One region of the Clostridium sp. JNZ X4-2 genome, then DNA from elsewhere that is predicted to be linked to it. Evidence: riboswitches for the same ligand, from Rfam matches in the RefSeq annotation. Region 1 holds a riboswitch; the other holds the start of a gene.
The links. Region 1 has a riboswitch for S-adenosylmethionine ahead of ACYUJ6_RS10800 (DUF2325 domain-containing protein). Riboswitches for the same ligand answer to the same signal wherever they lie in the genome.
Positions count from the first base shown of each region.

Region 2: linked by a shared signal. The riboswitch ahead of ACYUJ6_RS15130 (O-acetylhomoserine aminocarboxypropyltransferase/cysteine synthase family protein) and the one ahead of ACYUJ6_RS10800 (DUF2325 domain-containing protein) in region 1 are both predicted to bind S-adenosylmethionine.

Region 1 covers NZ_CM142685.1:2,244,808-2,261,242, forward strand. The annotation lists gene ACYUJ6_RS10750 (AAA family ATPase) at 1-2,724, opposite strand, end outside; gene ACYUJ6_RS10755 (exonuclease SbcCD subunit D) at 2,711-3,931, opposite strand; gene ACYUJ6_RS10760 (nickel pincer cofactor-dependent isomerase, group 22) at 4,090-5,343, opposite strand; gene ACYUJ6_RS10765 (bile acid:sodium symporter family protein) at 5,521-6,504, opposite strand; gene htpG (molecular chaperone HtpG) at 7,104-8,978, opposite strand; gene ACYUJ6_RS10775 (S8 family serine peptidase) at 9,191-10,417, opposite strand; gene ACYUJ6_RS10780 (hypothetical protein) at 10,510-10,638, opposite strand; gene ACYUJ6_RS10785 (aspartyl-phosphate phosphatase Spo0E family protein) at 10,668-10,805, opposite strand; gene ACYUJ6_RS10790 (helix-turn-helix domain-containing protein) at 10,963-11,193, shown strand; gene ACYUJ6_RS10795 (small, acid-soluble spore protein, alpha/beta type) at 11,289-11,468, opposite strand; SAM riboswitch class I at 11,699-11,811, shown strand; gene ACYUJ6_RS10800 (DUF2325 domain-containing protein) at 11,919-12,203, shown strand; gene ACYUJ6_RS10805 (EamA family transporter) at 12,226-12,516, opposite strand; gene ACYUJ6_RS10810 (hypothetical protein) at 12,492-12,725, opposite strand; gene ACYUJ6_RS10815 (ABC transporter ATP-binding protein) at 12,770-13,732, opposite strand; gene ACYUJ6_RS10820 (ABC transporter ATP-binding protein) at 13,698-14,525, opposite strand; gene ACYUJ6_RS10825 (ABC transporter substrate-binding protein) at 14,522-16,072, opposite strand; gene nikC (nickel transporter permease) at 16,095-16,435, opposite strand, start outside.
Region 2 covers NZ_CM142685.1:3,130,688-3,147,122, forward strand. The annotation lists gene ACYUJ6_RS15080 (YgiQ family radical SAM protein) at 1-675, shown strand, start outside; gene ACYUJ6_RS15085 (hypothetical protein) at 702-1,373, opposite strand; gene ACYUJ6_RS15090 (YegS/Rv2252/BmrU family lipid kinase) at 1,473-2,360, opposite strand; gene ACYUJ6_RS15095 (CBS domain-containing protein) at 2,539-2,961, opposite strand; gene ACYUJ6_RS15100 (TVP38/TMEM64 family protein) at 3,028-3,696, opposite strand; gene ACYUJ6_RS15105 (ISAs1 family transposase) at 4,069-5,202, opposite strand; gene pssA (CDP-diacylglycerol--serine O-phosphatidyltransferase) at 5,347-5,874, shown strand; gene ACYUJ6_RS15115 (hypothetical protein) at 5,921-6,283, opposite strand; gene ACYUJ6_RS15120 (APC family permease) at 6,519-7,967, opposite strand; gene ACYUJ6_RS15125 (alpha/beta hydrolase) at 8,075-9,040, opposite strand; gene ACYUJ6_RS15130 (O-acetylhomoserine aminocarboxypropyltransferase/cysteine synthase family protein) at 9,085-10,359, opposite strand; SAM riboswitch class I at 10,664-10,778, opposite strand; gene ACYUJ6_RS15135 (ISNCY family transposase) at 11,046-12,419, shown strand; gene ACYUJ6_RS15140 (prenyltransferase/squalene oxidase repeat-containing protein) at 12,790-14,013, opposite strand; gene ACYUJ6_RS15145 (DUF4430 domain-containing protein) at 14,058-14,762, opposite strand; gene ACYUJ6_RS15150 (ECF transporter S component) at 14,752-15,468, opposite strand; gene ACYUJ6_RS15155 (ABC transporter ATP-binding protein) at 15,465-16,435, opposite strand, start outside.

The DNA of each region.
Region 1 (16,435 bases):
TTTATTCATATCAAGCCTGTTCATAAAAAACTTTTTAACTTCATATATGTCTTTAAATGGTTGCTCTTTCAGAGCTTTTTCCAGACTTTCCCTCTCTTTTAAATTTCTTTCGTTTAAATTGGCTAAGCTGCTATGGGCAGCTATTATCTTATTATTATATATATCATAGTCCTTCTCTATTTTCCTATTATTTTTTTCTGCTATTGCATATTCACTTTCTATCTTTTCTATGGAGTCAGATATCCCTTTATTAAGATCTTCTAAATCCACTATCTGCCCCACTTTATTTTTTATACTATTTTCTTTTTCACATATGTTTTTGTCTGTTTCCTGAAACTTTGCCTGTTTTTCACTTAATTTTTCTTTTAAATCTGTTACTCTGCTGTTAAGTTCTTCTTTTTCATTCCGTTTTATATCTAAATCATTTCTAAATTTTCTTATTTCACTTTCCAGCTTAATTCTTTCTTTTTCTTTATCATTTATTTCATTTGACCTGCTTTTAAAATTTTCTACTGATAGTTCAGCTTTTAATGACGACAATTGTTCTTCCATTATTTTCAGTTTTTCTTCCTCAGTGTTTAAATCTTGCTGCAATCTTATCAATCGAGACTTATTTTGCTCTTGTATAGTAATTTCTCTGCTGTAATCAATATCCATAGAAGTCTTTTCCTCTTTTAAAATTTTAATCTTTTTCTCCAGAATACTTTTTTTGTCGTTAAATTCAATTATATTGTATTTTAATTTATGAAATTCACACTGGAGAATACTTACTGAAATCTCTTTAAAGTCCTCTCCTAATTCTTTAATTTTTTTCTGAATTTCTTTTACATTTTTTTCTTCTGATAAAATATTTGTCTGTATCTTTATTATCTCTTCAGTTAATTTCCTGCTTTTATTTTCTTTTTGATTTAAATCAATTTCTAGTTTTTCTAAACTACTGGTGTCAATTATATTGAAGCTTTTCACACAATGATATGCCGAACCGCAAACAGGACATGAATCACCCTCCGACAGTGTATTTTTTAAAGTATTTGCCAAATCATCCCTTTTAAATTTTTCCACCTTTTCACTTACTTCCTTAATTTCACATTCCAAATCAGATTTTATGCCACACTTATTCTTCAATTCTTTTTTTAAATCTTGAACAATACCTTTGCTTTTATCTTCAGAATTTTTGTAATCTCTGTATCTATCACATTTACCTTTTACAGAAGATAAATTGGCTTGAAAAACAAGCAGGGTGTTTTCATCCCCAGGACACATTTCCAGCAGTTTATTCAATTTCCTCATATTATCGTCCAACAACTTTTTCTTTTCTTCAATATTTTTTAGTAAAATTTCCCCTCTGCCAGCTGCAGCTTTCATATTCATCTGACAAGTTTCTATATCTTTACACAGGCTATTTTTTTGAACCATAATATTCTCATAATTAATTAACATAATCATTCCTTTATTTATTTTTCTTTTATACTCTTCAGGTATTTTCAAAATTTCCATTGTCTCTTCTTTTTTCCTGATATTAACCAATAGCTCTTCAATATAATTTTTATCATTTATCATTTCATTATTTTTATTTTGTAAATTTTTCTTCAAATATTCAATATCTTTCTTCAGCAGCTTCTTTTCCTGCTGTAATCGGTTCAATATTATGCTTTCTTCAACAGCATCTGAAATTTTTTGTTGTTTTACCCTTAATTCCGGCAGTTCCTTATCTTTTTTATCCCTAATTTCATTTAGTATTATCCCTGTTTTATTTTTATTTTCTCTTATAACACCTATTTTATTATTTAAATTTAACAGTTCCTTTTTTATGGTCTTTATTTGATCAAGTGTATTTTCAAAGTTATCCATATAGGGTTTAATCTTTAATGCTCCTTCAGCCAAACTAACCTTTTTTTCCCATTCATTTATCTGACCTTCTTTTTCTCTTAACAGCTTGCGTTCATTGACTTTTTCATCTAATTCCAATTGAAGCTTCCATAATTCTTTTCCATCATTAAATTTTTGTTCAACCACATTATATTCTATTTTACATCTGCCATACTGTTTTTCTATTCTTTCCAGTTCTTCAGCCTTTTCTTTCAAGTTTTCTGCCCCAATGCCTTCATAACCCTTCAGCTGGCCCTGCAGCACACTGGCCTTTTCTCTTTCTTCTTTACTTTTTGCACTTAATTTAAATGACAGATCATCTCCATATTTTTGAAGGCTGAACAATCTTTCAAGCATATTTCTTCTGTCTTTTCCCTCTAATTTTAAAAATTCACTAAACCTCCCCTGGGGAAGTACCACGGTTCTGGTGAAATCCTCCAGCTTAAGCCCCAGTATTTCTTCACATCTTTCAGTTACATTCTTAGCTCCTTCTTCCAATACCTTTTTTAATTTGCCGGTAACATCCATTATCCTGGCAGATTTACTTCTCACCTTTCCAGTTTTATTTTCTCTCTTAAATTCTCTCTCTACTATATAGGTTTTTATTTTCTTTTCAGATATTTGAAATTCATAGCTTACATTTAGGCTGTTACAATTTACATTCATAAAATTAGAGCTTTTTCTTGCTACTTCACCATACAGGGCTAAAGTAATTCCATCAAGTACAGTAGATTTCCCGCTGCCGGTAGATCCGAATATACCAAATATACCTTTGCTGGTCAATTTTTTAAAATCAATTTCCTGGGCTTCCACAAAACTGTTTAATCCTTTTATTTTAAGCTTAATAGGTTTCATTGCCTTCTCCCTCCCTAATAATAGATAATAACAAATCTATTACCTCTGGCCGGGGTTCAACCTTTCTTTCTTTTAAGTAAAACTCCCTGAAAATCTCTTCAAAAGACTTATGTGAAAAACTATTTATATCTATATTTTCACTATCCTTGTTTTTTATTTTTGGAACAATCTCCAATATATCTTTTTTTGTAGTTTTCATAAATTTTATTTCATCTTCTCTTATATATCTATCAGAAGTTACCTCTATATAAACCCAGCAATTTTTTTCTTTATTTTCCTCACACTTTTCCATGGCCTCTTCAATACTTTTACATTTCCAAATTTCTATAGGCTTATATACTTTAAATTCAACTTCTTCAACTCTGCAGTCCTCCCCTGCTTTCACATCTATAATAAAACATTTTTTCTTAAAATTAATTTCCCTTTTATTATATTGAATAGGTGAACCCGAATATCTTGCCCTTCCATGAGTTCCAGGCACTATTTGGGGTTTATGAACATGTCCCAGTGCAATGTACTGGGCACTTTCAGGAAAACAGCTTCCATCTACAATAAAACTTCCGCCCAGCTGAACATTCCTTTCTGAACCCGCCTCATCACTTCCCATTGCAAATAGATGGGAAACTACAATATTTATAGTATCCTCCCTATAATTTTTACTCAAATTATCAAATAACATTTTAATTCTGTCACTGTATGATTTTACCTTTTCCCTTTCCTCCTCCATTTCGTCATACAAAACTTCATTCAACCTTTTTTCACTAGGATATGGCACCGTAATAATCACAGCTTTTTCTCCATTTATTTCAACCTCAATGAAACCTTCACCAGAATTGACAACCTTGTGTTTGCCATAATTGCCGCAAGGTATTACTGTTTTTGGTGTACCTACCATTATAATTCCATGATCCCTTGCCAGAGGTCCTGCTGCCACCAGCCTGTCCGGATTATCATGATTGCCTGCTATGACTAAAGTTATCCTTTCTCCATTTGAAGATAATTTTTTCAGCGTATCATAGAAAAATTTTTCAGCCCTGGCCGGGGGATTAGCATTGTCATAAATATCTCCTGCAATAATTATCAAATCCACATGATTGGTTTGAACTATTTTTATAAAATCTTCAAGAAAGGCCTCTTGTTCATCCATTCGGCTGTATCCCTCTAAATTTTTACCCAGATGCCAATCAGAAGTATGTAAAATTCTCATTGTTTTCTCCTCCAAATCAAATAGTATGATATTTGTATATTGACAATTATAACATATGAACAGACAGCTCTAATATTTAAGGCGGCTGTTTCAAAATAGAATTTTGAAACAGCCGCCTTCAGCATCCTTGGGGGATGATTTTACATATTAATACTTTTTTAAAACAAAACTAAATTTCCTTCTTCATCAAAAACCTTTGTAATATCAGTTCCAGAAATTTTATATTCAGGTGGAACTTCCGGCAATAGTGCCGAAGATACATATACCTGTGAAAGTTCAAGAGTGCTGTCTATCAGCATAATACGTGCTGTTTCCTGATTTACAGCCCGTCCACAAGTTTGTAATCCTATTCGAATGGCCTCCTTATCTGTAGGAGCTACTACCGGTATAAAACAGCGCTCCAAGAAACCAGATGTTATAGTATTCATATAAGTTTTTTGAATATCAACTTTATCATAAAGTCTGCGTGTAGTTACATCAGCAATACCCATTCCCAAAGCATTTCCCTCGGATTCATCTGTCAAATCCAGTATGACAATTCTACTTGCAGTACCCTTGTCATCAGGTATACCGTTAATTCTCATACGTCCAATTACATTTGGATCCATTCCAACACCAGAAATATTCTTTCCCATTTCTTTAATTACTAAAACATCTAAATTGTTTAAGGGCAATTTAGCTAATAATTTTTTTGAATGTTTGAGAAGTTCTGCATCCCTTTCAAAAATATTTTCGGCGTTTAAAACTTCTACAACTGCTGTCATATCTTTTTTATTTTCAACAATAGCTACAGCAGCCAACAGTGGAATATGTTCCAATACTTTTGCAGCTACTTTGGGAATCAGATTTTTAAGCCCACTGGCACCATGCTGGTGTACTGCTTCCGCCTGAGCTTGTTTTCCTATGCCGATAACAAGCATTTTTATAACTCCGCTCTCATGTTCACCATGAAAATCAGTATGAGCTTTAACCCGGTTCACTGGAACTATATAGTCCAGATCCAGCACCTTTTTATCTACATATACCGGCTGGTTACCTATATGATCAATAGTTGCCACTTCCATGTTTGACACTATTGGAACTCCAAGTTCCTTTTCGTTGATACCATAATGATCCAGAATTGAACGCTGTCCCTCTGCCGTTGCACCCCCATGACTGCCCATGGCAGGTAAAACCACTACATCAGCTCCATGTGCCTTTAAATTAATTATAACATGTTTTATAATCAGCTGAATATCCCGTATGCCTCTGCTTCCAGCCAGTACACCCACTTTTTTTCCCTTAACATTTTTTCCTGCAAGTTCCTTGTCTATTCCATTTTTAACTGTCTCAATTATTTCTTTTTCTGATAAACAGCTGCAACTTTCTTCAGTAACTATTTTATGAATTACCGGCATTTTTATATCAAGCATAATAAGCCTCCTTATAAGAATAAATTTCAATTATATTATGCATAAAATCGCATCGTTCACATAAGCTGCGTAAACTCTTTGTACTATTTGAAGTTTTTATATAAGTCCAACAAATCTTTCTTTTTGTATATAATACAGTTTTAAATTATATTATCAATACCATCTTGCATAATTTTTCTAAACTACACCATTTTCAGTTCCAATATTTTTAGCATCTTTGGCATCTTCAGCATCGTCTTTCTCTGCTCTTTTAGCCCAGTAAGTTGCCAGTGTAGATCCTGTAACATTATGCCAAGCACTAAAAATTGCACCTGGAATAGCAGCTAAAGGATTTAAGTTCATTAAAGCCAGAGTAACTGCAAGTCCTGAGTTTTCCATACCTATTTCAAATGCAATTGCTTTGGATTTACGTTTGCTGAGTTTACCCAATCTGCGGGCAGCATTATATCCAAGGAATAATCCAGTCGCATTATGAAGTGCTACTGCTAAAAAGGCCATGAATGCTACGCTGGCAAGGTTTTCAGCATTGACAGCAACACCTGTTGTTATAATAAACATAAGTGCAATTGTAGATGCTACGGGTACAAACTCCACAACTTTCTGAACTGGTTTATCCGCAATTCTACGAATTAATACTCCCAGGAAAACGGGAACAACCACGCTTTTTACAATACTGAGAAGCATTGATGCTGCATTCACCTTAACCATTGAACCTGCAAGCATCAAGAAAATTGCCGGTGTGAGAATAGGTGCCAGAACAGTGTTTACACTTGAAACAGTAATTGAAAGTGCCTCATCCCCTTTTGACAAAAATGTCATAAGATTTGAAGCAACAGCACTAGGACAACATCCAACTAGAATAAGTCCGGCAGCTATAGGAGCTGGCAAGTGCAGCAGTTTTGATATTGCAAATGCAACAAAAGGCATAATAAGATAACGTGGTACCACACCCCAGAGTACATCAAGCGGGCGGGAGAATACCAGTTTAAAATCATCAGTTGTCATGGTAAGACCCATACAGAACATTACAGTTCCTAAATAGTAAGCAGTATAGGCACTTAAAGGCTTAACATGAGCCGGGAATATGAAAGATAAAATTGAACCTATAACCACCCACACCGGAAAATATCCAGTAATTAATTTACAAATCTTTTTTATCATTTTTTTCAATCTCCTTTTTAAAGTTTTTTAGTGAAAATTTTTATACATAGCTTTTTATTTTCACATCACCCCCTTTTATCTGCTTTAAAAATTGATAACTTAAAAACAATTAATATTTTTTAAACCGTTTTCAAGGGTTTATCCAGCATACTCATTTATACCTACTATTAATTAGTATAGAAATAATATTTTTATTTTTCCTGAAGGAATTTTAATTAATTCTTTAGTAGTAAATATACTATTATGTATAATATATAGAAGTAAATTTACTACTATATATAAGTATACTATTTAATTGTTTTCATGTAAATAGAAACAATCAGGTTACTATTAACATTTTACACAGCAATAACTATACCAATTGTCTATTTTTCTATCAATAGTTCCTTAAAGTTACTTAAATAGACCTTTATCTTACGACACCAGTTATGGCATTTTGTTAGAGAATTTTAAAAATGTGAGATAATTGTTATATTCATTGTTATAATTTGATTATCCTAACAACTTTTTAATTCAGATTTCTTATTATTTATCTATTTGCAAAGTATAAAAATACAGGCTTTGCCATAAAAGCAAAGCCTGTAACATTGAATTATAAATTATTTAATTAAGCAGCACACATCATTTGCAAATTGCACGGGATCCTCTACAGGAAGTCCTTCAATTAGGAGTGCCTGGTTATACAGCAGATTGGAATACATTTTTAATTTGTCTTTATCTTCTGCATATGCTTTTTTAATTGCCTTGAACATCTCATGGTTAGTATTTACTTCCAAGATTTTATCTGCTTTGATATTTTGATTATTTGGCATCATATTAAGTACCTTTTCCATTTCAATAGACACTTCCCCTTCATTTGCAAGGCAGACAGGATGGGTTTTCAATCTATTGGATGCCCTGACCTCTTTAACTTTATCTTTTAGCACCTCTTTCATAAAATCAAACAGCTGCTTGTTTTCCTCAGTTTCTTTTTTACTTTCCTTATCATCGGAATCAAAACCCAAATCTTTGCTGGAAACAGATTTAAATTCTTTTTCCTTATATTTTGCAAGCATTTTAATTGCAAATTCATCCACATCATCAGTAAAATATAATATTTCAAAACTCTTATCTTTAACCAGTTCAGTTTGAGGTAATTTCTCAATTTTTTCTATGTTTTCACCGGCTGCATAGTATATATACTTTTGATCCTCTTTCATACGTGAAACATATTCATCAAGACTTACAAGCTTTTTCTCCGTAGAAGAATAAAACATCAGTAAATCCTGCAGCACTTCCTTGTTAGCTCCGAAGTCAGAATAAACTCCATATTTAAGCTGTTTTCCAAAGCTGGTATAAAATTCAATATATTTCTCTCGATCATTTTTAAACATCAAAAGAAGTTCATCTTTTATTTTATCCTTTATTTTTTTTGCAATAAATTTAAGCTGCCTGTCATGCTGAAGAAGTTCTCTGGAAATATTAAGTGAAAGATCTGCTGAGTCCACAAGACCCTGCACAAAGCTAAAATAATCCGGCAATAAGTCAGCACATTTTTCCATTATCAAAACGCCATTTGAATAAAGCTCCAATCCTTTTTCAAATTCCTTTGTATAAAAATCATAAGGTGCCCTGGCCGGAATGAAAAGCAAAGTTCTATAACTTACCACTCCTTCAACACTTGAGTGTATCACCCTGAGAGGTTTGTCATAACCAAAATGCTTATCCATATAGAATTGATCGTAATCCTCAGGTTTCAATTCATTTTTATTTTTTCTCCAGATAGGTACCATACTATTTAAAGTTTCATCCTCAAAATAATCTTCCTGCTCCTTGTCATTATCCTTTTTAGGTCTGCTTTTCTTTACCATCATCTTAATTGGATACTTTATAAAATCAGAATACTTTTTAACCAATGATTTGATTTTATATTCATCTAGAAACTGATCATACTTTTCATCTTCAGTATTTTCTTTAATCTTTAATATAATTTCAGTACCTGCGGTTTCCTTTTCACAAGGCTCAATATTATATCCATCTGCACCTTTTGATTCCCATTTATATGCCTTATCCGAATTAATGGAACGACTTTTTACAGTTACTACATCAGATACCATGAAAGCAGAATAAAATCCAACTCCAAATTGACCTATGATATCCACTCCGTCTTTTATATCATTTTGACTTTTAAATGCAAAAGAACCGCTTTCTGCAATAGTTCCAAGATTATTTTCAAGTTCCTCCTCTGTCATACCTATACCTGTATCGGTAATTGCAAGTGTTCTTTTTTCTTTATCCGCAGTAATTCTGATATAGAAATCATCCTTGTTGAAACTGACATTTTCGTCAACAAGTGACCTATAATAACTCTTGTCAATTGCATCACTGGCATTTGATATAAGTTCCCTTAAAAATATTTCTTTATTTGTGTAAATTGAGTTAACCATTAAATCAAGCAGTCTTTTTGATTCTGCCTTAAATTCTTTTACAGCCATTCTATCATTTCCTTTCAATTCAATTATATCTAATATATCTAATATGTATTAACTTAAATAATACTTGAGTTGATAAGTATTTAAATGTTTTTTGTTAGCACTTATATCACTTGAGTGCTAATTTTATTTTAGCAATAATTCTGCCTTTGTCAATATGTTTTTGTAAATTTATCTACTGAATTTATTTATCAGGATTATAACATAGAAAATTCTCATGAATTGTTTTTTAAACTTTGAATCAATTTTAGCGGATTAATTATCTTAGCTGAACTACATAATTTACTATTTTTACCAAATTTAACGGTACTTCCGGTTTTTAGTGCTGTCCTCCAAAATTCATCGGGAGTTATACTCGGCTTCACTTCACAAGAAAGAGCATAAATACCCGCTATATAAGGAATTGACCAACTCCAACCACCCTCCCTGTAGAAAACATAATCCTTGTATCCTGTTGGACTTGCTGTACATCTTGAATCCATGGGAATAAGCAATGTATTATTCAAATTATATTTTCCTTCATAATATTCGTTCTGCCAGAATAAACCTGGAGTATAAGATGAAGAAGCATCAGGATCAGACAGAGGGTTTCTTCCAAGCCCATTAAATTTAAATCCATAAGTATCTTTAAGTGATGATGAAACTACAAATATATTTTCTTCTTTGGCCCTGTCCACCGCTTTTACCACTTCATTATAACCCACATCTCTTGAGCCCCATCCTATTGAAATGGAAATAACCCTTATCTTTTTACCTCGAGGTAATTTTTTATTGAGTTCTATTATTCTGTTTATGGCATGAGCAGTGTAATTAAAATTGGCTTTTGATTTTTGGCATATATCAATAGGATCTTGCCCTATATAATACAAATCAGATTTTGGAGCAATACCCGTTTTTTTACCAACAGCTATTGAAGCTACTGCAGCTCCATGCATTGAAGTCTCACGTCCACAATGGAGCTCTTCATAAGATTTTACATTATCTTTATATTCATCATGATTTACAAGAAGACGCTGATCTATTATTGCAATACCAATATTTTTCCCATTTACTCCCAAATTATGGACAGTCCTTATCCCAAGTCCTGGATTTTTCCCTAATGACATAATTTTTTCAGGTAAAAAAACTGATGTGATATTTTGGGGCCATTTTGTTTTACTATCAAAACTTGAATTTAAAAGTTCTTTTTCCTTCCCACCAATATCAGCTTCTGATAGATCCTTTGAACGTAAATCCATTACTTTACTGTTTTTAAAACTTGAGGTTAACTGTGGCAGTTTATCTAATTTTCTAACCTTCCAATCTGCTGGCGTCACTTTTACAGCAATTCCAGCAGTTCCTTTATTTAATGCCGTGTTGGGCTTTCTCAATACATTTAAAGATACCATACCCACAATAAACAATATAAATACTATAATTAAAATTTTATATTTTTTCTTCATGTAAAATATCTCCTTATTTTTTTAATTTTCATTATAATTAAATTGTAGTATTTATTTTTAAAGAAACACTTATCAAACCCATTAAGATTTGATTAAGATATTATATTTGAAATATAGCCCCATCTTTTTGAGATGAGGCCTTTCACTATTTTAACATTATTTTTGACAAGTCCGCTGCCTGCTGCTGAATCCAGTACATTCACTATCTGCCTATACCTCAAAAAAGGCAGATCTCCGCTTTTTTATATAATTAACTGCTTGTACTTTTCAGGACTTGATTTATATATTTATCTAATTTTTGGCTTACCTTTAATATTTCCCTGTAATCTGCCTTTTCCTCAATTAATTTATGCAATCTCTCTCTTAAATCGTTTACCTTATCATCCATCACGTAAATTTCAAACCGCCTTTCTTAATAAATAACAAATTAAAGCTTATAATTCAAAACACTTTTAAATTATATCACAAAAATTCTCTGCTGTAGACTATAGTATGATGACAATTTGCAACATTTTTTTTAAAATTAAATTTGAGAGGTGGTTTACGTGACATTAGAAAGTGCACTTGCTATAACTTTAAAAAACCGCAGAATAAAATGTGGATTATCACAGGAAGATCTTGCTCACAAATGTAATATTGATAGAACTTATATAAGCATGATCGAGCGCCAGAAGCGAAATCCTACTTTAAATATCATTTTTAGAATCTGCAAAAGTTTAGATATAAAAGCCAGTGATTTTATTTTAAACATTGAAAAAACAATGGAAGGTAACTGAAAAATCAAAATTATTTTCCAGCTGACTTGATTCACATTTATAAATAAATTGAATGAAGTTAAAAAGCCCTATCCTCTTGGGACGGGCTTTTAATATTATTTTAATTTTTTTTCATATTTTTCAACCATTTTTTTAACCATCTGTCCGCCTATGGAAAAATTATTTACTGCATTAGGATCTCTGTTCTTTTCAGCCAGTTCCCTGGCTGCTTCTATTTTTAATTTTTCCATACCAATTCTAGCTTCCGGAACCAGTATTTTATTTCTTCTAGACATAAATATCATCTCCTCTATATTAGTTTATACATTTCAAAGAAGCATATAATAGAAATTCATAGTATTATTATGAGAATTTGTAAAATTCCTAATTCATCCCTTTAGTCCACTTTTCCCTCACCATCATTTTAAACATCATGAAATCTGTATTGGTAAAAATAATTTTCAATATTTATTTGCACTGTGAATCACATTGTAGTACAATAAAATTTATATAATTTAATAATGTTCTCTTATCAAGAGCGGTGGAGGGACTGGCCCTTTGAAACCCGACAACCGGACATATTATATGTACCGGTGTTAATTCCTGCAAAGTGAATTGGATCACTTTGAAAGATAAGAAAAATGCTAATTTTAAAAAATTGTTATCAAAAGCTATTTTTCTTATTAAAGGAAAATAGCTTTTTTAATTATATTATAAAAATAAAATGCAAATTGGAGGTATAACTAATGGGGATTTTAGTAGTGGGCGGAGACAGAATTGCAAGCATAAAAAACAAGTTAAGAGAAAATGGATTTAATAAAATAATACATGTAACTGGGAGAAAAAAGGGTGACAGAAAAATAATTATTCCATCAAATATGGATTTAGTAATGGTTCTTACAGATTACATAGGACACAACATGGCTGAAATAGTAAAAGAGCGCTCAAAACGAAATAATGTTACAGTAATGTTTTGCAAGCATTCTTGGTCAAATATATATAAAAATATAAATATTTACATGAAGAAATAGATATTCTGAGTATAATTCCATATTAATTTTCATTACCATTAACAATCCATATACCAATACAGGCTAAAACCAATGCTCCCGGAGTCTTCACCTTCAATATGGAATCTCCAAGTAAAATGGCCGATAATATGACTCCAAACACAGGTATCATAAAACTGTATACAGCTATTCTGCAGACCTTGTTGTATTTATACAAAGCCGACCATATTACCAGTGATACCGAAGACAAAAGTGCCATATAAAGCAGCAGGATTCCACACCTAGGTGATACAAAGATTAAACTTCCACCTAAAGATTTCCCGTCAATTGACAGGGCAAAATCTCAGAGGCCAGCTCGATAGCTGTCTCTATTCCTCCATATTCTGCATTATGCACACCTCCGGAGATAAACACAGTTTTTCCCTCTTTTTCCCCGCAAATAATTGTAACCGGAAGGTCTATTTCTGTTCCTTTCACATTTACATATTCTGATATCTTTTCTCCTGTTTTAGCAGACATGTTTCCTGCTCTTACTGTTTGCATAAAACAAAACTCCTTTCTTCCCTAATATGTACGCAGCCTATACATTATTTATCAAATAAGTGACAAGCCACTAAATGACTTTTTCCTATTACTTTTAATTCAGGCTTTTCTTTCAAACATACATCACCGCATCTTTCACACCTGGAGCTGAAACTGCATCCTGGAGGTAGACAAGAAGGACTTGGCGGCTCACCTTTAATTATTTCTATTCTGCTGTTATCAGCTTTTTTAACAGACAGCACGGATGACAGCAGGGCTTTTGTATAAGGATGGCATGCACTTGAAGTGAGTTTGCAGCTGTCAATAATTTCAACAATTTTTCCAAGATACATAACCACAACCCTATGACTTATATTTTTTACCACTGCCAGATCATGACAGATAAAAATGTAGGACAATTTTTCTTTCCTCTGCAGATCCGCAAGGAGAGAAAGAACCTGCTTTTGTACGGAAACATCCAGGGCTGAAGTGACTTCATCACATACTATAATTTCAGGTTTTAAGGATACCGCCCTTGCTATTGCCACTCTCTGCCGCTGTCCTCCGCTAAGCTGATGGGGATATCTATCTGCAAAATTTTCACTCATGCCAACTGTTTCAAGAAGCTTTGCCGCTTTTTTACGGGCACTGTGCTTATCTATGAGTTTAAAATTCAAAAGAGGCTCAACTATGGTTTCCCAGACCTTCATCCGGGGATTGAAGGTCTCAGAGATGTTTTGAAATATCATCTGAATTTTCCTCCTGTTCTGCCTCAATTTTTCTCCTCTTAAATTTGTAATATCCTGCTTTTTAAAAATAATCTTTCCAGAAGTAGGTTCTTCAAGATGAACCATCATATCGGCCAGAGTACTTTTACCGCAGCCGCTTTCTCCAACCAGTCCCAGGCACTCTCCCCTATACAATTTCAAACTAACATCATTCACTGCAGTCAGCTTTCTTTTATCCTCCATTTCAAATTGTTTTGTAAGATTTTCAATCTCCAGTATAGGCTGCTTCTTTTCCTCCAAAATCGCATCCCTCCAATTCAGGTACCGCCGATAATAATTCCATAGTATACTTGTTTCTTGGATTATTTATCACCTGATCCTTAGTTCCCCACTCCACCAGCCTTCCTTCCTGCATTACTCCTATTTTATCGCATATATAAGCTGCTACTCCCAGGTTATGGGTAACCAGCACTATGCTTGTATTAAAATTCTTTCTGAGTTCAGCCATCTGCTTCACAACCTGGGCCTGAACAGTTACATCCAAAGCGCTGGTAGGTTCATCTGCCAGAAGAAGTTCAGGTTTCATAACCATGGCCATGGCTATGGCAACCCTCTGTTTCATACCGCCGCTCAGCTGAAAGGGATATGAATTCATTACAGCAGCTGCATCTGCCATGTCCATTTTTTTTATCATGAAAACAGCTTTATCAAAAGCCTCTTTTTTTGAAATACGAAAATGACTCCTTATAGTTTCTACAAATTGATTCCCTACTTTTTTTACAGGAGTCAAAAATTCGCCTGAATCCTGAAATATCACTGCCATTCTGTTTCCCCGTATTTCTCTCCATTTTCTTTCAGAATAATTGAAAATATCTTCATTTTTAAAAATTATATTTCCTGAGGAAACAGCTGCTCCTGCAGGCAAAAGTCCAAGTACAGCCCTTATAATCGTGGATTTTCCACTGCCGCTTTCACCTACAATTCCAACTATTTCTTTATTTTTAACTGTCATGCTTAAATTTTCCACCACAGGTGCCTGTTCTCCGTATTTTATAGATATATTTTTTATATCCAATATACTTTTACTTGTCATTTTATACTCACACTGCTGTTAAGCAGATAATAATCAACAGGATACATTGTCAGCCCTCTCACATTACTCTTGCTTACCAGATTAAGCATTGGCGTAACTAAAAATATATTGGAATTATCCTCCAGCAATCTTTTCTCTACATCTATGGCAATATCATTTCTTTTTTGAGTATCTTTTTCATTTTTTAGCCTATCAATAAGAGAATCCACTTCAGTATTACTGTATTTACCATAATTTTCACTTCCTCCAGTCTTGAAATACAATTCCAGAAAAGACTGTGGATCTCCCGATGTTGCAGTATTCACGCTATACAAGCAGAGATCAAAGCTGCCGCTTTTAAGCACATTGGCTACTGATTCATAGGACTGCAGTTTAACAGCTATGCCCATTTCCTTAAGCTCGGACTGCATTGCCTGTGCAATTACCGGAAGCTCGGAACGGCTTGTATAAAATGCCAGGTTCAATTCCAGCTTTTTCCCATTTTTTTCTCTTATACCATCTCCGTCAGTATCCGTATATCCTGCATCATTTAAAAGTTTGACTGCCCCATCCTTGTCATATTTATATGCCTTAAGTTTTTTTTCTCCAAAGGGCAGGGATTTAGGGAAAGGTCCAACTGCAGTTTCAGCAGTGCCTTTTAAAACATCTTTGGCATAGGATTCTCTATTCACTCCCAGAGCTATGGCTTTGCGGACTGCAGGATCCTTCAAAAATTCATTGTTCAGATTTTCATAGGACATTATTATTCTCAGGCTGGTAATCTTATCTATATTGTATTTGGACTTATCAGCAAATAAAGATATGTTGTGGCTTGAAATACTCTGTGCCGCATCAATTTCTCCTGACTGAAGCGCCATTGCCCGGGTATTGGCATCTTTGATATACTTGAAAGTTGCCCCGTCTATCTTGACTTCATCTCCCCAATAGCTTTTGTTCTTTTCCACCACCACTTCTGAATCTGGAACATAGGATTTAACTTTAAAAGGTCCTGTACACACAGGAGCCTTGGTAAATGTATCCTTTGCAGCACTGGTATTTACTATTATGGCAACGGGATCTGCAATGTTTCCCAAAAATGCCTCATAGGGGGTTTTTGTTTTTATACTAACATATTGACCATCTTCTGTTATAGAATCTATAAGTAATATTGACTCTGCTCTTGGATTTAACTTCAGTGACCTTTCCAGAGAAGCCTTTACAGTTTTACCGTTAACAGGTGTACCATCTTGAAACTTAGCTCCATCTTTAATATGAAACTTCCAGGTCAAGTCATTCACTCTTTTCCATGAATCGGCAAGCAGTGGTTCTATTTTCATATTTTTATCAAGCTTCACCAGTGTCTCTCCTACACCATACATGGAAACAAACCAGCCGTTGAATCCTTCTGCCGGATCCAGATTGCTGGGAAACTGATTTACTCCAAATACAATATTTTTTGATTGTCCATTGTCACTTTTTTCAGCAGTCCTCTCACTTTTACACCCTATAAAACCTGCACATAAAAAAATCATTGAAAGTATAACTGCTAGATATTTTTTTATTTTCATTTTCACTAAGTCCTCCTCAATGTTATTTTTTAGGATCCAGTATGTCTCTCATACTATCTCCCAGTAAATTAAATATCATGACGGTTATAAATATGGCAATGCCGGGATATATCATAAGCTCTGGTGAGGTCTGCATATAATTTCTGCCTTCACTGAGCATATAACCCCACTCTGGAGTAGGCGGCTGGGGACCCAGTCCCAAAAATGACAGGGAGGATATTTCAAGCATCATAGTACCTATATCCATGGTGGCCATTACCACAAGAGGTGATATTATATTGGGTGCTACATATTTCAAGATCAGTTGATATTCTCTGGCACCACCCATTTTTGCCAATTTAACATACTCCTTTTCCTTTACAG
Region 2 (16,435 bases), 890 kb from region 1:
CCAAAACCCTGTAAAAACCTCATCATAGATCATAGTGAATACTTAAGCCTATTGAAAAGAATAAGAAAAATTCCCGGCATAAAAAAAGTATTTATACGTTCAGGAATACGATATGACTATCTGATAAATGATAAAAATACGGACTTTTTTACAGAACTGTGCAAATACCACATAAGCGGCCAGCTGAAAGTGGCTCCCGAGCACATAAATGACAGAGTATTAGCACAGATGGGGAAACCCCAAATGGAGGTATATAACAGATTTGTAAAAAAGTTTTTTGAAATAAACAAAAAACTGGGGAAAAAGCAATATCTGGTACCCTACCTCATGTCCAGTCATCCTGGAAGTGATTTAAATGCAGCTATAGAACTAGCCTTATATATAAAAAAAATGGGTTATACTCCAGAGCAGGTTCAGGATTTTTATCCTACACCAGGAAGCCTGTCTACAACTATGTATTATACAGGTACCAACCCTCTAACCGGAGAAAAAGTCTATGTTCCCAAAAAGCAAAAAGAGAAAAACATGCAAAGGGCTCTTTTACAATTCACCCTTCCCCAAAACTACAATCTGGTAAAAGAAGCTTTAATTGCAGCCGGACGTAAAGATTTAATAGGGAAAGGCCCCAATTGTCTGATTTCTAAAAATCCACCCAGAAGAAAACACTCCCGGTAAATATCCTAATAGGTTCACAGCTGTAATTAACAACCAGGAAATGATTTCTTTTTAACTTTATTTAAAGCATAAATCAATACAGCAGTCCAACTCATATCACCAAGTACAGTCTGCACTAAAATTCTCACTCCCAGGAGCCAGGATATATATTCTGCTGCAGTTATGCATGCTGCCAGCACCATCATGTATATTCCAAATTTATTCGGATTGTTTTTGCCCATGAACCCAAGTGCCAAAAATACTACAAAAGTATTAAATATTATATATATCCAATATACATATGAATCTTTGGTAAGATACATGGTATATCCCAGTACAGCCTGGTACTGCTGTACATTCTCCAGAACGACTCCGCAGCTATACATAATAAAGCCATAATACCCCAATAGTATTGCAGATATTGCAAATATATAATAAAATTTTGTATTGTCCTTCCTCATAAAAATATACATCACAGTGAGAGCCGTTAGGGGAATTGCAATTAGATTTAAGAAAAAGGGTATCTTAAGCATATACAAGTATTTAATATTATTGGATAAAAATAAAATAAAAATAGATATATACCTGAACATCATGGCTATTAAAATAAAAAAGGTCATGATTTTCACCTTTACCGGTAAAAATTTAATCCATATAAACCCTTCAATAATCATTATCAGCATAACAGGCAGCAGACAAATATAAATGTAAAATACCATATATTCTCCTTCTTTTAACAGCACTATAATTTATATTTATTAATATTACCCAACTTATATTACTATTTTAAACAAAAACTATGTATTATGTTTAGCTTTTCAATCCATATTTACTCCTAAAACCTCTATTCCGCCTTTTATACATTCTATTAGAAGAGGAAAATCAGGACCTCTTTCACCATCTATATCAGTTACTATATTTTCACTGCAGTCCACTTCTATTTTATTTGATTTAAAATATATAAGACCTGTGGTGTTTTCCAGGTGATCTCCCCTGAGCATTTTTATAAATAGTGTAATAGTATCCTTTATCATGCCCGCCTTTATTATTATAACATCTAAAAGTCCGTCATCTATTTTTGCTTTATAGGCCAGTTTCAAATTTCCAGCAGTCTGCCCGTTAAATACCATCATAAGATACATGTCTCCATGGAAAAATGCAGTTTCAGATTTAACTTTTATCCTAAGCTTTCTCAGATTATGAAGCTGTTCCAGACCCTTGACATAATAAGCTAATTTTCCCATTGTGTTTTTTAAATTTACATCTGTCTTTTGAGAAACATCTGTAAACAGTCCTGTACTGGCCACATTTATGAAATACTTGTCATTTACCTTGCCCAGATCCAGTTTTCTTGGCACACTGTTTACTATCTGCTCGCAAGCTTTTTCAACATTTTCAGGTATACCTATGAACTTTGCAAAATCATTGGCAGTACCTACGGGAAGAATAGCTATGGGTATATTTATATTTAACTTTTTCATATGGTTTACAGCAGTATCTACTGTTCCATCTCCTCCTGCCACCAATATGTATTTATAGGTTTCATCTATTCCTTTAAAAGCCTCTTTCATATTAACCTCAAAACTGATTCTAAAAGGCACTATTTCATATCCATATTTCTGATGTATTTTAATCACCTTATCTATATCGGATATTATGGTATTTTCTCCGGAATACGGATTATAAATAAATTTTACTTTATTCATATTAAACTCTCCTATTATATAAACTTGACAAAATATGTATTAATTAATCTATTCATATTAAACCAAAGATTCCAAATCTCTGCTTATGTCACCTGATATTATATCACCTGAAGCAATAAATCCACAAGATTACTTAGTAATTCCTGTGGATTTATTTATAAATTATTAAATTCTAATTTTAAGATATACCCGGACGTGATATATTGCTTAAAGCATCTCCTGCCTGCTCATTTGTCCCGGTATTGGTTGCCAGATCACCCAAAGATACAATTCCAACAATAGATTCATTTTCTATTATAGGGATTCTTCTTATCTGTCTTTCACTCATTATTCTGGAAGCATCCCTGAGATCCATATCTGGAGAAGCAGTTACGGGATTTGAAGACATTATATCCCTTACTGTTCTGGAATTATAACTCTCACCTTTAACTCCTGACCTTATAGCTATATCCCTATCCGTTATAATCCCTATAATTTTATTTCCTTCACATACTGGAACAGCTCCTATATTATTCTGCTCCATAATCTCAGCTGCTCTTTCTATGGTATCGTCAGCTTTCAAGCTAATTACAGATTTAGTCATTATATCTTTAACCTTCATTTATAAAACACCCCTTTAAATTTAGATTACACAGTGTATTATGTCCTAAGTTAAGGATTATGTTGCTTATAAATTATTGGTATTTTTAGATTTCCTCTTATGTATATATATAGAACAAAAGGCTATGGCACATAAAATCATTATTGGCAATATGAATTTAACAGAAAAAGGATTCCCCAGATTTTTTCCCATTAATGAGTAAGTCACCATTTCCGGTAAAGTTCCTATCAATGTACCAAGGATAAAATCACTATACTTCATTTTTGTGAGCCCCGATGCATAACTTAAAGGATCGTAGGGAAATACGAAAGACAATCTCATTATGGTCATAATTTTAAAGCCGTATTTTTCTATATTTTTATCCAATGTCAAAGCCCTGCCTTTTAAAATCCTGTGGACAAATGAACGTCCAAAAAACCTAGATAAAAAGAAAGCTACTGTAGCCGATCCGAAACATCCAATCATACTCAGTAAAATAGCTATATGAGAATTAAATATGTTTCCTGCAATAATTGACATAAGCGATGCTGGAAATATAATAAGCAGCGGTCTTAAAGTATACATGATAACGAAGATAAGAGCCGAAAATTTTCCATAACTTTGTATATAACTTCTAATATTATATGTATTTATAGAGCATAATTTATCTTTATAAATAAATACTAGTATTATAATAATTAAAATCAAAAATGCAGATATCATATATTTACCAATATTTTTTTTATTTTTTTTCATAAATCTTCAACTATCCTTTTTATAAAAACTCTATAGCTTAATTAAGCCTTAAAAAACATATTTTTTTAATAAAAATTTATAAACTTTACACAAAAAAGCAATCTATTACTTAACTATTTTCATAAAATGAGTTATAATTAGCTTATGTAATTATATACTTTTTACTCAGCTTAGGCAATAAAATATTGTGTTATTTTCAGGGCAAACGCATGAAAAGTTATAATCTCTTATGTCCCAGATAAACTCTGGAATAAATTCTATCATTGCTAAATTTTCACATATGGTGGTATGAACCAATAGCTTTTTTTTAATTAACCAGATAGTCCTTGTTATTGGATATATCCCGTGACATCAAAAATAAGCCCTATTTTATCAAGCCAAAAATGTATGCTTTACAATTGAATCAAGAAAATCTTCATTTGTCATTGCTTTAGCCCTTTTCCTTGGGCCACTCATAGGTTTTTCTGTTTCTATATTTCTAAGTATATTAAGTGCAAACTTCCTAAGTAATGATAGATTCTCTGGACTGTGTTCCTTTCTTGTCCTGTTAGAATCTTCATTAAACACTACATCAAGTACCCAATGCATACTTTCAATTCCCCAGTGCTTACGCACAGCATTTGAAAATTTTACAGCATCAGCCGGTAGAGAACTTATATAGTATCTTTTCTCTATTGTTATTTTCCCTTTTTCTTCACTCTTTCGTACAGCTATTCCTATACTTTTTAAACTTTTCCATTCACTGCGTGTACTGAGCCAATCTATACTTTCTGTAATGTAGTATTTTCGTACTTCATTTCTTCCATGTCCCTTATCTACTGTCATTGTATAATTGTATGGAATACCTTTAAAGCCCGTTTCTACTGCATCATCTAAATATTCTTTAACTTCTTCATAAAAAAGCTTCTGGTTTCCTTTTAGTGCAAGCACATAATCAGAATTCTTATCCACTATCGCTTTTACTATATCTTTCTGACATCCCATTGCATCAGTAGTTACAATACATCCATTAATATCTAGTAATTTTAGAAGTTCTGGAATAGCCGTAATTTCATTACTTTTTTCGGCAGTTTTTACCTGTCCTATAACTATTCTATATTTACTTGCCCATGCACTTACTATATGTATTGCTGATTTTTCTTCAGCTATATTACGTGCTCCGCATACAGTCTTTCCATCAATCGCTATAATAGATCCATTCAAACTTGCTGATATTTCTTCTATCCATTTCATAAAACTACTTCTAAATTCTTTTGGGTCAATCCATTCAAAAACTCTTTGCAAGGTATCATGAGAAGGTATCCCATATGGCAAAGTCAGATATTTTTTGAAGAAATCGATCCTGTCGTTTGCAAAATCTTCTATAGCCACCCAGCTGTCACAATTTGCTAATGTTGCAACTACAGCTATGAATAATATTGATGTTAGGTTATGTTTAATTTTTGTATCCTGTCTTTGATCTGTTATAAGTCCAAAATAATGTGTTAACATTTTACGTTTTACCATGGTATTTTACCTCATATAAATTTATATGATTTATAATACCACAATAATATGTTTAAAAGAAGCTCCAAACTTACTATTTTAGGCATTTTAACACTTTGTTTACTCATGCGTTAACCCTGGTGTTATTTTAAGGAGTGATCTACTATGGCTAAAATAAAAATAGCTAAAAGCACTGTACCAAATGCATTTACCCTTGGTAATCTTAGTTTCGGTATAATGTCTCTAATGATGTCTTTTGAAGAAAATTATATATGGGCCGGTTTATTCATACTGCTTGCATGTTTAGCTGATAGATATGATGGAAGGGTTGCTAGATTTCTAAATGTATCCAGTGATTTGGGTAAGGAATTGGATTCTCTTGCAGATTCAGTTTCCTTTGGAGTGGCGCCTTCGGTTCTTGCCTTTAATCTTTATAATTTTTCCAGTATGGGTTTGCTAGGTTATATATTGGTATTGTTACTGCCAATATGCGGGGCATACAGACTGGCAAGATTTAATGTCACTGAATTTGACGGAGAATTCTTTGGAATCCCAATAACATTTGCAGGTATGTTCATGGCACTTTATTGTTTAATCACAATAAGACATCCTCTTCCCCAAGAAGCTACAATCTTACTCATTATAGTACTTTCCTATTTGATGATATGCAAACATAGATTCAAGAAATTTTAATTTATAAAATCATAAAGGAGAAATAAGTATAGATAAACTTTTATACTTATTCCTCTTTCATGTCGTTATCTATCTCATCCAGACTATTGATGAACAATTCCTCATCTATTTCTGTTTCTATATATTCAAATTTCATCTTTTTCTTTATAATTTCAGTCCTCATTTTACAGTACTGAGCATATTCCACAGTAGATTTATCTATTGCATTTATGATCTTGTCAATTACATCACCCAGCTCATCTGCCCTGTGCAGTGCATCCTTAACATCCTTTTTATGTGCCGCTGCAATGGAATTCAATTCTCCCGCACCTCCCACCAGCAATCTATAACAGTTTGTCAATTTAGACAATAAATCTGTCAGGTTATTTATATCACAATAATAATCTTCAATTACCTTTCTATGAGACATATTTACCACCCTGACCAAAATTTATAGTATACTATATTATTTATATTAAAATTATATGAAATTATAACTTTACATAGTTTTTAATCTTATCTTTACGGAAAACATCTCCTCAAATAAAATAAAATTTCTCAAAAAAGTGGCATGAAGAAAGCTTTCAAGTTCGGCCACTGAATAGGCAAAAAAGTCAGCACCTCAATAGTGATGACTTTTTTGTAAACACTTTCCAGGTGATAACTTATATGGCCATATTATGTTTGTCTTTATATTGGCCTTCCCTTTCTTTTTGGGAGCTATTATAATTATCATCAAGCTGCCGGTTAATATTTAAGATAATATCCGGTTGTTTTCTGCATTTCCATAAAAACCTGATAAAACCACTGGCCAGTAATACAATAAAAATATAAACAAGTAGATTATTAGGATATGCTGGAATTGGATAAACACTGCCTATAAACGGTATAAGCACACTAATGCCTCCAATTACTGATATAATTATATTTGTTGCCCTTAACTTCTTTTTATGATACAAGAATATGGGAGCTGCTATATCAATTAATAGATAAGTGGTTAAAAACCCCAAGGAACTTATACTGCCAACTAATCCCCAAATTCCCGACAGCCCAACTTTTGATAAAGTTAAAATTGTAGGTACTACAAATGTTATAATAGATACAATACCTATTGCCACATGAGGTGTTCTATTTTTTTTATGTGTATTTGATATATTTTCATTTAAAATACCGTTTTTAGACATTTCATATAATCCTCTGGCACCAGCATTTATACTGGCTAATACCACTGCAAGAGAACTGACAACGGCACCTATTGTCAATAATACCGCTAATGCGGATACTCCAAAATGAGCCGCCACTTCTGTCACAGGAGCCTGACTTGTGGTATATTTATCATTTAAAAACCTAAATGCCGATATATACACATAGGAATTAACAATATAATAAAGTCCTGCAATAAAGGCACTTAATGTCACCGCTTTAGGAATATTTTTCAAAGGGTTCTTTGCTTCATCTCCAAGCATAGTTGCACTTTCAAAACCTACCATACACATAAATGCCAGAATTGTACCCTGCATAACTCCTGAACCAGAAAATGCTTTTACATTTAATTGTGCTGCATCCACATTTGAGCCTAGTTTAAAAACTACAATAAAAGCAAGTATGACCCCTATTATCAATGAAGCAATCTCAATATAAAGCATAACCTTGGATGATAAAGAAATATCTTTCCATGCTAAAAACCAAGCTGCAAATGAAACTATACCAATAATCAATACCGATGGAATATAAATACCAATTGGATTTATAATTACATTTAAGTAGCTGGCAAATAAAGGTGCAACTGAAGCAGCACAAGCAATATATGCAATAACAAGTGCCCATGCACCAATTATACCGAATCTCGGTCCTATACCCTTTATGATATATCCATATAACGACCCTGTTCCTAAATATTCTCTTGCAAAACAGTTAATATTTTTACCTATAAAAATCACTCCTATAACAGCAATAGCAAAAGATAGCCATGTTCCATTTCCCGCACTGGCTGCTACCATGGGAATTGCTACTAAAGGCCCACCTGACGGTCCAATAGTTGCGATAGATTGTGCAAATAAATCTTTAAATTCCAAGCACTTCAATTTTAGTCCCGAATTATTATCATATACCATATTATCTTCCTCCATATTATAAATTATTTTTTATAAAAAAGGCTTTAAGCAATTAAATGTTTTGCTTAAAGCCTCCGGTTTTCCAGTGAGCAATTTATAGTTATTTTTTATATATGGCTGCACAGCCAATTATATAGATCCCTGATTACTTCATCTCTATTCACTTCCCTCAGCATCTCATGCCTTCCATTTTTATATGTTTTATATGTTGTATCCTTTATTCCAAATTTTTTATATGTCTGAAATAGTGTTTTTATGCTTTCTCCGTAGTTCCCAAAAGGATCATCATTTCCCGATATGGAAATTATAGGCAGATCTTTAGGTATTTTTTTAATAACTTCTTCTCTATGCAAATTTTTTAAAGCATAGATGAAATCTTCATAATATCCAACTTTATAATCTATGGCTGCATAAGGAGAGCTTAATGTATTTTCAAGCATGGTGAAGTCACTGGTGAGCCAGTCATAATCTGTCTTTGCAGGCTGAAATTTATCATTATAATGTCTAAAAAAATAATCTGCAGTTTTTACACTTTTACCCTTTCTTCCAACCTGGGCAACCTCTTCTTCCACTACTTCAATCAATTTTTCTATTCTTCTTCCATCAATTGGCCCGGTAGTTCCAGAATATATAATCCCATTTACTTTACTTCCATATTTATATGCATATATCTGAGCCAGCACAGATCCCAAGCTATGTCCTAAAAGGAAATTTGGTAACCCTGGATTTTCAATTTTTATAATATCCGTTAATAATTTAATATCTTCTACCATCCACGATATTCCATCCTCACCCATATAACCTGCACTTTCTTCATAAGATGGTTCATTTATGTTTCCCGCTGTCCTCCCATGACCACGGGCTTCATTAACATATACGGCAAAACCCAATTTAACCATATTCACACTGAATTCCCTATAATAATCAGCAGTTTCACCCATTCCATGTGCTACCTGTATAATTCCCTTTATTCTAGATTCATCACATGGCAACCATTTTTTAGTAAAAAGTTTTACATTCTGCTGATCTCTGTAAAAAAACGTTTCAGATTTATATTCTATACTGTTACACATAATATATATACCTCCAGAGAATATATTTTTCTAATCTGCATATGTCAGATTTTATCTAGAGCTTGTTCAAAATCTGCTATTATATCTTCAATATCCTCAATTCCTACAGATACTCTAATCAATTCAGGTGTTACACCTGCAGATCTCTGCTGCTCTTCATTAAGTGCAATATGTGTTGTACTTGCAGGATGAATCACATATGTTCTCACATCTCCCAGATTAACAACTATGGAAGCCACCTTTAAACTCTCCCCTACTTTTTTTGCCGCTTCAATACCTCCTTTTACACCAAAAGTCAAAATCCCACTAGCACCTCCTCTTAAATATTTTTTAGCTCTATCATACTCCTTATCCGATTTCAGATAAGGATACTTTACCCACTCAACTTTAGGATGTCTTGAGAGGTATTTAGCCAGACTTAATGCATTTGAGCAGTGTCTTTCCATTCTTAAATGCAAAGTTTCCAATCCTAAAATTGTTAAGAATGCATTCAACGGAGCTTGTGCTGCACCAAACTCTTCAACTAGATTTACTCTTAACTTACCGGAAAATGCTCTTTCTTTAAATTCATCTACAAATATTAAATCAGTTGGCCCTGTTGGAGTTGTATAGTCAGGGAACTTTCCATTTGCCCAATTGAAATTACCACCATCAATGATTATTCCACCTAAAGCTACTGCATGTCCATCTGAATATTTAGTTGTTGAATGTACTACAATGTTGGCACCATATTCAAATGGATTGATCAAATAAGGAGTAGCAATAGTATTATCTACAGCAAATGGTATATCCAGTTTTTTTGCCACTGATGAAAACTTATCAAAATCAAGAACATTAAGCCCTGGATTTCCTATTGTTTCTCCATATATAAGCTTAGTATTTTCTTTAGCAAGAGATAGTATTTCTTCCTCAGAGGCTTCCGGATCAGCAAAAGATACCTTGATACCTAACTTGGGCAAAATTGCATTAAAAAGATTATAAGTTCCCCCATATAATTTGGAACTTGCAATAATGTTATCACCGGCATTAGCTATGTTTATTATGGAATAGACCACAGCAGACTGCCCTGAAGATGTTGCTACTGCTTCAATTCCGCCCTGCAATTCCACATATTTTTTTTCCAGATCAGTAACTGTAGGATTTCCTATCCTTGTATATAAATATCCCGGAGTTTTTGCTGCTGCAACATTTCCAACTTCATCAAATGTGTCATACCTGTAAGATGTGCTCTGTACTATAGGAACTACTCTTGATTCTCCTGATTTAGGGAAATATCCAGATTGTACAGCTTTTGTCCCTATTCTAAATTCCTTACTCATAAAATCATCCTCCAATTTAAATGTTATTTATAATTTCTTATACTTTTCAATAATTCTGCCACTTCAATTTCCAGCTCATAAATCAAATTTTATCTCTTTAATCTCAATTCCCCACAACCTCACATTAATACCCGAAATTATTTTCTTATTTCAAAAAATTTTTTTAAAAAAAGACCATGCAGCATTCAATAAATGAACCTGCATAGTCTCTAGTATATCTGGTCAACTAAGTACATCATTTTAAAATTATATCTAAAATCACAAAAAACCTCTTATAGTAAACCTATGAGAAGCTCAATTCCATTTCTCATCTCTCAGGTTTAACCTGCTGGAATTAGCACCGTTAAATACAATATAATAAATCGCATTTAGGTTGCTGGACGTCATAGGACCAGTCCCTCAGTCACTCTTGATAAGAATCCACTATTAAATTAAATACACAATTAAAATCTGACCTCCAGCTTTTCCAGCTAAACAGTCTATGTATAACTTGTATATACTATACAAGCTTTTATCTTTTTTGTCAACATCAATTAAAGGATATTAAATATATAATATGATTGATTTGTGATAATGTCTTAGTATACCATTTGCGATTATGTCCCAAATAAATAAAAAATAATGTTAGAATATACCTCATGACAATAAGAAATGAGGTGGACATAATTAGAAAGGTAGAATTAAGTATGAAAGAAGATTTTAAATATAAGATTATTAAAAAATTAGTAGAAACCAATGGTAATAAGAAAGCTGCTGCTATTCGTCTTGATTGTTCTGTTAGACATGTGAATAGAATGGTAAATGGATATTGTGCTAAGGGCAAGGATTTCTTTGTCCACGGGAATAAAGGCCGCAAGCCTATCAATTGCTTTTCAGAAGAGACTAGACGTAAAATTATTGATTTATATCAAACTAAATATCATGGAGCAAACTTTACACACTACTCTGAGCTTTTAGCTGCTTATGAAGGCATTTCTATTGCTCCTAGCACTATTAACACAATCCTTATGGCTGAACATATCATATCTCCCAAAGCCTGTCGTGTTACGAAAATGAGGGTGAAAATGGAATTACTAGAGAAACAAAAAAGTTCCAATTTATCCACAGACGATAAGTTAGAAATTGATAGATCCATTATTGCTATTGAAGACGCTCATCCGCGCCGACCACGTTGTGCTTACTTTGGTGAAATGATCCAGATGGATGCATCTTTACATCTTTGGTTTGGAAACACTAAATCCCAGCTCCACATAGCCATTGATGATTCAACTGGTGCTATTGTTGGCGGGTACTTTGATGAACAGGAAACCCTGAAAGGATATTACAATGTATTGAATCAGATTCTTGTACAATACGGTATCCCATATATGTTATTCACTGATCGAAGAACTGTATTTGAATACAAACAAAAGAAAGCTCCAACTACAGAGGAGGATACCTTTACACAATTTGGATATGCCTGCAAACAATTAGGTATTGAAATTAAAACTAGTAGTGTCCCTCAAGCAAAGGGTCGTGTAGAACGCCTATTCCAAACATTACAATCACGATTACCCTTAGAACTTGAGCTAGCAGGTGTAACAAGCCTGGAACAGGCAAATGAATTCTTGAATCACTACATAAAAGAATTCAATACCAAATTTGCTCTTGAAATCAATCATACCAAATCTGTGTTTGAAAAACAACCATCTATTGATAAAATTAATTTAACACTTGCTGTTTTAGCAGATCGTAAGATTGATTGTGGACATTGTGTAAAATTCAATAATAAGTATTATAAACTTGTTGATGCCAACAACCATCCTATTTACTTTAGAAAAGGTACTGATGCCTTAGTTATAAAAGCCTTTAATGATGGTTTATACGTCAGTGTAGGCAATAAAATATATGGTTTAGAAGAATTACAGGTTCATGAAACTAAGTCAAAGAATTTTGATTTTGTAGAAGATAACCCTAAAAAACATAAGCGCTACCTGCCACCAATGAGTCACCCTTGGAAGCAAGCATCATTCCAAGCATATCTAGAAAAGCAAGCGCATAGGGCAAGTAAGACTTGCTAATGTTAATTTAAAATAAATAGATTCAAAAACGACCTCTGCATTTTTTTAAAAAAATATCAAGCAGTAGGTATGTTTAGTGTACCTAAAATTAGGACTTAAAATAAGTAGAGCACCAATTGATTATTGGTGCTAATGTTTCACTTATTTTGGGACATTTTCGAAAATGGTTGACACATCAATTAAAGGATATTAAATATATAATTGAATCAAAAAATAATACTGCATGGACAGATTACCTGGTTAAAGAAGAAGGCTGGGATTTATATTTTTAGCTTTACAACATAAAACTCATTGAAAAAGATGAAATGCAAAGAAATGCAAAGAGATGACCTCTATACAATATAGAGATCATCTTTTCGCACTTATTCTTCTATTTTGATACATATATGCCAGTGCCTTGTTCCTTGAACAGCTTATAGGCTTCCAGAGCCTCAGCAGCCTGTTCAGTTGAAAGGGAATTATAACCGGTCTGTTTGTCAAGGCTGAACCCTCCGTCAACCTGATAGCTTAAAAGCATATCCATTAAATTCCTGCCATTTTTAGTGAACTCACTTCCTGCAGGATCCACCCCGTTGCTGCAGAGAGCTATTATTACCTGGGATAAACTCTGGCTGTTTTCTGTACCCATGGAAGAATATCCTCCATCACTGTCCTGCATGGAAGAAAGTTTTTCAATTCCACTATCTATAATCTGTTTTACATCTTGCCTATCTGCATAAGGTGCCAGAGCCGTGAGAGCCATGGCCGTCATATCCGTATCCGCTTTGTCAGTGATGCTCCATCCATTATCTGCTGTCTTGGAAGATATTATTTTATCAATTAATTTATCTTTGTTCAGCAGCGCATTGTCCGGCAGGTCAAAATTCCCGGAATCCAGAGCTATAAGTCCAAATATGTATGCATTTACCCCTTGACTGTCCATATTTGTGTTGTTGTATATTTTTTCTACTAAATTATCCCCCCCAAAATTCGTGGGATCCTGCCCTATGGATGATAGAACAATTGTCATTCTTTCATAGTCTGTAGGATCTAAAGAATCTGCTTTTGCCGAACTCAAAGTATTTTTCAGAGAGGTCAAATAACTTGAAGGAACTTCTTTTCCATGCTTGTATACCACAAATGCCTGCCAATCATCTTCGATTCCATCTTTTAAAATTCTGTCTACAGTTGTATTAAGTGCATTTTCCACCCGGGATTTATAATTATAATCCTGGGAAGCAGGGCTCAATTGGAAGGTATACCTGGCATCATCTTTTAAATATCTGCTTCCTACAGAATGAACTTTACTTCCTATATTTAAAGTATAGATTTCACCCTGCTTGTATCCGCCTTCTGGAGCATCTACTTCTATCTTGTTGTTATCAAGCAATTTTATATTGGTGGATAGCACATTGCCCTCACTATCCGTTACAGTTATGGCATTCTTTGTCTCATCGTCAAAACCTACATACTGATTGAATTTTATGGTCCAGGATTTATCCGGGTCAGTTATGGATTTATCTGCTGAGGCAGCCTTTGCAAAAAAAGGCTGAACCAACAATGTTGAGCTTATTACTGTCCCCAAGACAGCATATTTTATCTTTGATCTTAACATTTTATCTTTTCCCTCCCGTATACAGTTATTTTAATAAATACAACTTAGTTGCTGTATCCATTTTCAACATACTTCCAGATTACAGCATCGCCGCTGTTTAACACATATTGTCCGCTTCCAACACTTGCCTTGCTGAATTCAGACTGTCCTTTTTTCTTTACATAATAACACCAGCCGGATAGTGGGCCTTCTGCTTTTTCCTTCAATCCATTTATATCTGAAAAATAGACAGTAGACCCGGTTCCCTTAGTGGTATAATTTATTTTAGCTTCATCCAGAGCTTTTTGAGTTATATATCCCACAGTTTGTCCATCTATGTTGTCCAGATTCTTCTGTAAAACTACTGTATTTCCATGTATGGCATCAATAATTTCAATAGATGATTGTTCTGCTGGTTTCTGGGAACTTGTACCATTTGTGCCGGATGTCTGGGCCGAGCCTGACTGGCTGGAAACAGCCTGCCCTGCTTGACTATTTCCTTTTGAAGTCGTATTTGAACTATTTGAATCAGATGCTGCAGCTGCTTTACCGGATGCTGCAGAAGTTTGGGAACCATTTTTAGCTTCAGATTCACTTTTATCGGATTTATACACATCTTTAGACTTTCCCTGAGTGTTTTCAGCACTCATCTGCTTATTTGTAGTAGTACTTGTATAGATTTTCTGGGCCTTGATTGCAAATGCAAATACCACCACGCAGACCACAACGGCAGATATAATGACTGCATACTTTTTCTTTTTACTTTTCATTAATTCCATCTCCCCCTTTAATACCCGTATAACTTATAATTAATCTTCTCTTATAACGCTGAAGTACCGGTAAAAATCTTTTGTAAAATATAATGGAAAATACAAATGAACTGGTGCCGTGCAGAATATCAAAAGTCAATCCGGAAGCATAGGCACCTACAATAGTCCAAAATTTTATGGGCTTTACAAAAGCTAGCACATACTGAAGATTCATAATCCAATCAAACATGAATCCAAATAAAAAACATATGACTGAAAATTTAAGAGCGGAAACTTTTCTATCATCTTTTCCCAAAACTCCGGAAACAATTCCCACAAGGCCCCAGGAAAACATCTGCCATGGAGTCCAGGGTCCCTGGCCAAAAAATATGTTTGACAAAAATGCAGATGTACTTCCAATTAGAAACCCCTCATAGGGTCCAAATACAAAACCGGAAATTGCCACCAGAAAAGTTATGGGCTTTACATTGGGAACTACCGCAAATATTATTCTGGAAACAGCTGCAAAAGCACTCAATGTAGCTATAATTGCAATTTCCTTCGTGCCTGAGTGACTCTTTTCAAAATAAAAATAACTCATAAAAAGTATTGCAAAAACTCCTATAGTACATATAAGTGAAATTCCCGTCTGAAAATTGCTTTTAACTGTAAGTACCATGAGCACTATAATTATAGCAGAAGTAACAGCAATAATTAATTTCTTCATATTGAACACCTTCCAATGGCTTCTTCCAGTGTGAATATACTGCTGTCCTTGTCTCTCAGCAGTTTATTCATGGAAGTGGTATAAAATATTCCGTCCCCCAGTACCTGCTTTTTGCCGCCGTCTGCTACAATACTGCCGTTGAACATGACCATATACCTTTTGCAAAAATTACTGGCAAAATCCGTATCATGAGTTACAAGAATAATGGAAGTACCCTTTTTATTGAGTTTCTGAAGCAATTTTCCCAATTTATACTTAAGCCCGCTTTCAAGGCCTCTCGTGGGTTCATCCAAGAAAATCATATCCGGCTGCAGAACAAGTATGGATGCTATAGCCACCCTCTGACGCTGACCTCCGCTTAAATCCCTTGGATTTTTATCTTTTAAATCATATATTTCAAGTTCTTTTAGAATATTCTCCACTACTTTTCCATCGTATATTCCATAATTGTCCATAGTAAATCTGACTTCCTCATAAACACTGTCCTTGGACAGATAATCATTGGGATTTTGAGATACATAGCCTATGTGTCTGGCTATCTGTTTTATATCCATTTTCGAAGTATCTTTTCCATAGAGCTTTATTGTGCCTTCATACTCCTTAAGTCCCAATATAGTTTTCAAAAGAGTGCTTTTTCCTGCACCGTTAGCTCCCATTATGGCAATAAATTCACCATCTCTTACAGTAAAATTTATATTTTTTAAAATTTGCTTTGAACTGTATTTACAGTTCAATTTCTTTACAGAAAGCACTTCTTTCACATTGTTCTGATCTTCAGTGGCAGCGACTTCATTTTCTGGTTTGATACTGAGAGAACTGTTTAAAATCTTGACTCTGGCATCTTTAAAATCCCTTGGCATACTATCAAAGTTCATCTTTTTGAAAAACTTTAGATAATCAGGCATAAACATAAACTGTCTGTTATTACAATTGTAATAGAAATCACTCTTATCTTCAAATAATTCCA